2 regions of the Paenibacillus sp. 276b genome follow, and region 2 is predicted to be linked to the other one. Evidence: predicted binding sites of a transcription regulator. Region 2 holds the regulator's gene; the other holds the start of a gene.
The links. Region 2 encodes LexA, which represses DNA repair genes until DNA is damaged. Its sites were predicted from a motif close to CGAACATATGTTCG; they were not measured.
Positions count from the first base shown of each region.

Region 1: the regulator LexA is predicted to act here: its motif matches at 1,805-1,818, upstream of recA (recombinase RecA).

Region 1 is NZ_FNRR01000001.1:406,018-409,447, reverse strand. It holds gene BLV50_RS01790 (regulatory protein RecX) at 1-316, opposite strand, end outside; gene recA (recombinase RecA) at 671-1,735, opposite strand; gene BLV50_RS01780 (competence/damage-inducible protein A) at 1,975-3,231, opposite strand; gene pgsA (CDP-diacylglycerol--glycerol-3-phosphate 3-phosphatidyltransferase) at 3,339-3,430, opposite strand, start outside.
Region 2 is NZ_FNRR01000001.1:2,191,519-2,194,948, reverse strand. It holds gene BLV50_RS09285 (aldehyde dehydrogenase) at 165-1,466, shown strand; gene lexA (transcriptional repressor LexA) at 1,579-2,205, opposite strand; gene BLV50_RS09275 (LysM peptidoglycan-binding domain-containing protein) at 2,511-2,888, shown strand; gene BLV50_RS09270 (DUF896 domain-containing protein) at 2,985-3,194, shown strand; gene BLV50_RS09265 (hypothetical protein) at 3,321-3,430, shown strand, end outside.

The DNA.
Region 1 (3,430 bases), 1.8 Mb from region 2:
TCTGACTTAATTCGTGGCGTGTCCGAGGTTTATGCTCCAGATATCGCAAAGACTGCACATACGTCCGCTGTCGCTCGTCAGCTACGATGATATCTTCCAAGTCTTTTTTCAGAAACGTATTTCCCCGGGTCATACGATATTTAATCATTACATCTTCAAGCACCGTAATTGAATATAAACCAAAGGTAATTCGGTAACGAGCTTCCCTGCTCTTCGTTCGTTCAACTCGTGTAATGGTAAGTTCTTCGTTATCCGGGAATTGGGAGATTCCCTCCAGCTCGGCTTCTTCATATAAATCATCTTCATGTTGATCCATTTCGGTCTCCCCTTCCATGTCATTTTGTGCGTCTGAACTGCACGGCCTAACTGACAAGTACATAGCAAAATAAAAGACTTCCTCGAATACATCTCCGACGGAGATAACACAGCTACACTGAATACGTTTAGCGTAACTTCACAGAGACATCAGACGCTAATACAAAAGGCCGGAAACAATATCCGGCCTCTCCCTAATAGTAAACGCGCCAACAGCCTCTGCCCATTCGGACAGAGGCTGTTGGACAGCGCGAGCGCACACACCATACCCCAAGCTAGATCGAGCAAGCTCAATCAGACAAGCTTTGGGAGTTCAGAGGGCAAGGCCCTCTAGGGCCCTTCCTACAAGGGAGGGTTACTCGTTAATTTCAAATAGTTCTTGTTCTTCTGCTGCTTCTTTTTGTTGCTCTTCGCTAGTTGGCGCAGGAACTGCAGTAGTCAAGTTACTGGCTACACGAATTTTTTGTTCAATGATTTCAGCAATATCTTTATGCTCTTTCATGAACTGCTTCGCGTTCTCACGGCCTTGTCCTAAACGCTCGCCTTCGTATGAGTACCATGCACCACTTTTATTGACGATGTCCAGCTCAGTACCAATGTCAATGATACTGCCTTCTCTCGAAATACCCTCACCGTACATGATATCCACTTCCGCTTGTTTAAACGGAGGTGCTACTTTGTTTTTCACCACTTTAATACGCGTACGGTTACCAATCATGTCATTTCCTGATTTGATACTCTCAATACGGCGTACATCCAGACGTACCGTGGAATAAAATTTCAGGGCACGACCACCAGGTGTTGTTTCTGGGTTACCAAACATAACCCCGACTTTTTCACGAAGTTGGTTGATAAAGATGGCGATCGTTTTGGATTTACTGATTGCACCAGACAGTTTACGCAGTGCCTGAGACATCAGACGCGCTTGCAAACCGACATGGGAATCACCCATTTCGCCTTCGATTTCTGCTTTCGGTACCAATGCAGCCACAGAGTCAATAACGACAATGTCCACAGCACCACTACGTACAAGAGCTTCTGCAATTTCAAGCCCTTGCTCACCCGTATCTGGCTGAGACAGAAGCAATTCGTCAATGTTAACACCCAGTTTACTGGCGTATTGTGGGTCAAGAGCATGCTCGGCATCGATAAATGCAGCTTGTCCACCCACTCTTTGTACTTCAGCGATAGCATGCAATGCTACGGTTGTTTTACCAGAAGATTCAGGTCCATATATTTCAACAATACGGCCTTTAGGCAAGCCGCCTGTTCCTAATGCAATATCCAAAGCCAAGGAACCGCTGGGTATAATTTCCACATTCATGTGAGTCGACTCACCCAGTTTCATGATGGATCCTTTACCAAATTGCTTCTCTATTTGACGGAGCGCCATATCAAGCGCGGCACGACGGTCTGACAATAAGCTCACACCCTTTACTGTTTATAAGATAATGATACCTTGTTTTAACACGTTTGCCAAGCTTTTTTTCGAACATACATTCGTTTTTTTTGTAAAGGCCGAGGCGCCTCTTCCTCAAGGAAACTTTCCATTAAACAGAAAAAAGAACCGTAAACAAGGCTGTAAAGCCTGATTTTACGGTTCTTCCGTCTTCCTTTATTATACTTGCTTGCCTTGGCAAATGCAATCCGAGCTCTTAACTAGTCCATCTCCACAAGCTTGCGCCACAAACGGTAAAGAATCGCTTTCGCTGAACGAATCCGAACCGTCTCCCGATTGCCATTAATGCGCAGTTCATGAATTTCTGTCTCTTTACCACGCTCTGCCAGAGCGATGAAGACAAGACCTGGCGGTTTGCGTTCGGAATAACCAGGTCCCGCTACACCTGTCACTGACAGACCGAAGTCGGCATCCCCAATCATTCGAATCTGCTCTGCCAGCACTTTGGCCACTTCCGGACTCACTGCGCCCGGTGCATCTTCACCTTCCAGATAGGAATGCGGCACATGGAGCAGCTTCTCTTTAATTTCATTGGAGTAACATACAATTCCGCCCTTAAGCATCGACGCACTGCCAGGAACTGATGTCAGACTTTGCATGACGAGCCCTCCTGTGCAGCTCTCAGCCGCGCTAAGAGTCAGACCCATATCAGACATCATCGTTACAATTGTGTACTCTATAGGCACATCCTCGTTCGCGTAGAGATGCTCTGGCAATCGTTCCCGAATCTGAACTTCCATTGCATCCAGCTTCAGCTTTGCCTCATTCTCACTTGGAGCCTTTGTAGATACACGTACCGTAACTTCTCCCTCACTTGCATAAGGAGCAATGGTAGGATCTGTCTGTGTATCAATCAGATCAAGGAGTCGGTCTTCCAATGCCGATTCGCCAATTCCTGCAAACTTCAGCATTTTCGAGTAGATCGGCATTTCTTCTGTCAGTACATGCTGGAACAACCAAGGCTTAACTTCCTGTTCAAACATAGGAATTAGCTCTTTCGGTGGTCCAGGCATCACTACATAATGCTTGCCATTGTCAGAAATCGCATTTCCTGCGGCAAGGCCTGTTTCGTTCGCCAGCGGTGTCCCGCCTTCTATAACGATGGCCTGACGACGATTGTTTTCGGTCATGTCTACATTACGATCTCGGAAGAAGCTCTCGATCTTGTCCATGGCCATTCGATCTATATGCAGCTTGCGGTTCAAGACCGCCGCGATCGCATCCTTGGTCAGGTCATCCTGTGTAGGACCTATGCCCCCAGAAAATAAAATGACGTCTGCACGACCCTGAGCGATGCGAATAGCGTCACTAAGTCGATTTAGATTATCACCAACCACCGTTTGGAAATATACATCAATCCCGATTGCAGCCAATTCACGGGATAGATATCGAGCATTGGTATTCACAATTTGTCCAAGCAACAATTCTGTGCCAACTGCAATGATTTCTGCCTTCATTCAGCATCCTCCTGTACACGTGGTGAGTGATCAAAGGGCAATAGGATAATTTCCTATTGCCCTTCGTACAAATGATTTCTTCATACTTACCCATTTAACCTCAAACGTTACGCTTTCGATAAATGAAGCAAATTTTTGTTTTTGATAAAGTAATCAATACCTGACCAAATCGTAATAATCGCTGCAGCCCAAACGGCAA
Region 2 (3,430 bases):
AGAATGGTTAATTAAATTATGATCATATCGTCGAAGCGAGAGTGCGTTTTAATTGTTTGCTCTGTTTTTACAGTATCTATATGTTGATAGTTTCATATAATTGCGTTATAATTCATTTATGTTTTTAGAAATTAAATTTTGAACAATTAATTGGAGATGTTAATATGGAACAAGAGAAGCAACTGGTTGCCGCACAGCGGACATTTTTTTATACAGGACAAACGAAGTCTATTGAGTACCGTATTCGTGCTCTTCAGCAATTGAGACATGGAATTGAGAAATATCAGCAACGTATTCTTGACGCACTTCGTGCGGATCTAAATAAATCTGAAGTAGAGGCTTATGGCTCTGAGATTCGGATCGTGTTGGGTGAACTGGATTTTGCATTGGAACATTTGGAGGAATGGGCTACACCAAAACCTGTGCCTACAAATTCTGCTATACCTGATGGAACAAGCTTAATTTATCCTGAACCTTATGGAGTTGCTCTTATTATTGCACCATGGAACTATCCGTTCCAACTGGCTTTCGGCCCTCTAATTGGAGCCATTGCTGCGGGTAACTGTGCCATTATTAAGCCGTCTGAATTAACCCCAGCCGTGTCACGTCTGACTTATGATTTGATTCATGAGATATTTCCTAGTGAGTACCTGGCAGTTATGGAAGGGGAAGTCGAGACGAGTACGGCATTGTTGAAAGAAAAGTTTGATTATATTTTCTTTACAGGCAGTACAGGTGTTGGCCGCATTGTTATGAAGGCAGCTGCTGAGCATTTGACTCCAGTTACGTTAGAACTAGGTGGTAAGAGTCCGGTCATTGTCCACCAGGATGCAGATTTGAAGCTGGCAGCTCAGCGCATTGTGCGCGGTAAATTCCTGAATGCTGGGCAAACCTGTGTCGCTCCAGACTATTTGCTTGTGCACGAGGAAGTACATGACAAATTATTGGAATTGATCGGTGCAGAAATTCAGGATAAATTTGGAGACGATGTGATGAGAAATGCTGATTTCCCGCACATTGTCAACGCACGTAACTTTGATCGTTTATCGGTGTTACTCCAAGATGGCAAAACAATGATCGGTGGACATTCTGAACGTGATCAGCTGCTCATTGAACCAACAGTACTGGGCGAAGTGGATTGGAAATCCCCAGTGATGCAAGAAGAGATCTTTGGTCCAGTTCTTCCTGTATTTAAGTATACCGACCTCAATCCCTTGCTAGATGAGATTGTCCGCCGTCCAAAACCACTGGCATTATATCTCTTCACTCAGGATGAGGATCTGCAGAATCAGGTTCTGAATCAAGTATCTTTTGGTGGTGGTTGCATTAATGATACATTGTCTCATATGACATCACATTATCTTCCGTTTGGCGGCGTAGGAGAAAGTGGAATGGGTTCCTACCATGGTCAACAGAGTTTTGATGTGTTCTCTCATCATAAAAGCATTCTTAAACGCAGCGAATAATCTACTAACGTAGAACAATATAAGTTGTATAAAAAAAAAGAGGTTGTCCCGTTGAACGGGACAACCTCTTTATGTATCTTATTGTGAGACTTCTGTACAAATTCAATACATATTAATGAATATCACGGAAAAGGCCAATGACTTTGCCCAGGATGCTAACGTGTTTCAAACGCAACGGTTCAAAAGTCGAATTTTCCGGTTGAAGACGAATATGATCTTTCTCTTTGTAGAACGTTTTTACCGTTGCTTCATCGTCTTCAGTCATGGCTACTACGATATCGCCGTTATCTGCAGTTTGCTGCTGACGTACGATAACATAGTCTCCGTTAACAATGCCTGCTTCAACCATACTGTCTCCCACGACCGAAAGCATAAATACTTTCTGTTCGCCTACATAATGCGTAGGAAGAGGGAAGTAATCTTCGATATTTTCTGTTGCTGTGATCGGAACCCCTGCAGTAACTTTACCCACGACAGGAATGCGAGCAACGCTGTGAGCAAACTGATGTGAATGCTCTGACTCTTCCTGGCTGAGAAGTTCAATGGCTCTTGGTTTGGTTGGGTCACGTCTAATCAGACCTTTCTTCTCCAAACGATCCAGATGTCCATGTACTGTAGAGCTGGAAGCCAACCCAACGGCTTCACCAATTTCGCGTACGGAAGGAGGATACCCCTTCAACCGGACTTCATTGCGTATAAACTCCAGAATAGCCTGTTGCCTGCTGGATATCTTCGACATACCGTATCAACCCCATTTTAGTAACGTTTGGGAAAATTATAACATAGAACCTCCGTTCGTACAAACATAAGTTCTAAATAAAATGCCATAAAATCAATGTTTTTTTGCAAATTAAGATGAAAATTTTCTTTTGGTCTAATCAAATACTGCAAATGACAATTCCAATACAATAGAAGAAAGATAATAGAATGTAGTATCAACAAAAAAAAGCGAACAATTGTTCTAAAAAGTTATTGTACAAAACATGTGTTCGTGTTATATTAATTTCAACAGGATAGGAACAAACGTTTGGAGGTCGATATTTAATGAGATATTCTACTTATCAAAGTATTTACGAACCGGTGCATTCAGAAGTGGTTGAAACTAACATAAGGAATTTTAAAAAGGTTTTTGCAAAAGGTAATGTCCCAACTTGGGTCTTGAAATTAATAATCGTAAGCTTAATTATACTGGTTGGATGCAGTACAGTATTGACTGTGTTCGCTGGCAATGAGAACGATCTGTTGCCTGGGGGGAAGATGGCAGTTTCACAAGGAGATACGCTATGGAGTATATCATTGGATCACAAACCTGAAACAATGGATACACGTGTATATATAGAAGCAATCAAGAAAGTGAATCAACTTCATTCAACTTCAATACAGGTGGGGCAAGTCTTAATACTGCCTCAATTCACAGATTAAAGCTGCATATCCACACGCGCTAATGCGTGTCAGCTTGACAAGCTGCCCTTAACATGTCAAAGTTAATATGACTTTGTATTTTTGGAGGGGACAAGCTTGGATATAGATAGTCTGGTAGCACGTATTAATGAATTGGCCCGTAAGCAAAAATCCACTGGATTGACAGAGGAAGAGCTCGCTGAACGTGCCAAACTTAGAGAAATCTATTTGAATAACATTCGAAGCAATTTCAGACAACAACTGGATACGATTGAAATTGTAGATGATGAGAACGATCAAGGCCACCAAGGCAAACTCAAACATTAAGGAAACCTAATGATATCATTATGATATTTAGGTTTTTTCCTGTTATCTAGAGGTTGCAAATTATAGGGGGAAATGTTGGTTTGCAATTATGTAAGCCGATACAAAGAACATCTAAGGGGGATTCTCATGTCGCGTTCGTTCGAGAGAACGGTTCGAAAAAATTCTAAGCAGTTGAATCAGCAACGTAAAAAAAGCGGTAAACCGGTTTCTGGCACACCAGGTGAGGACGTATTTAA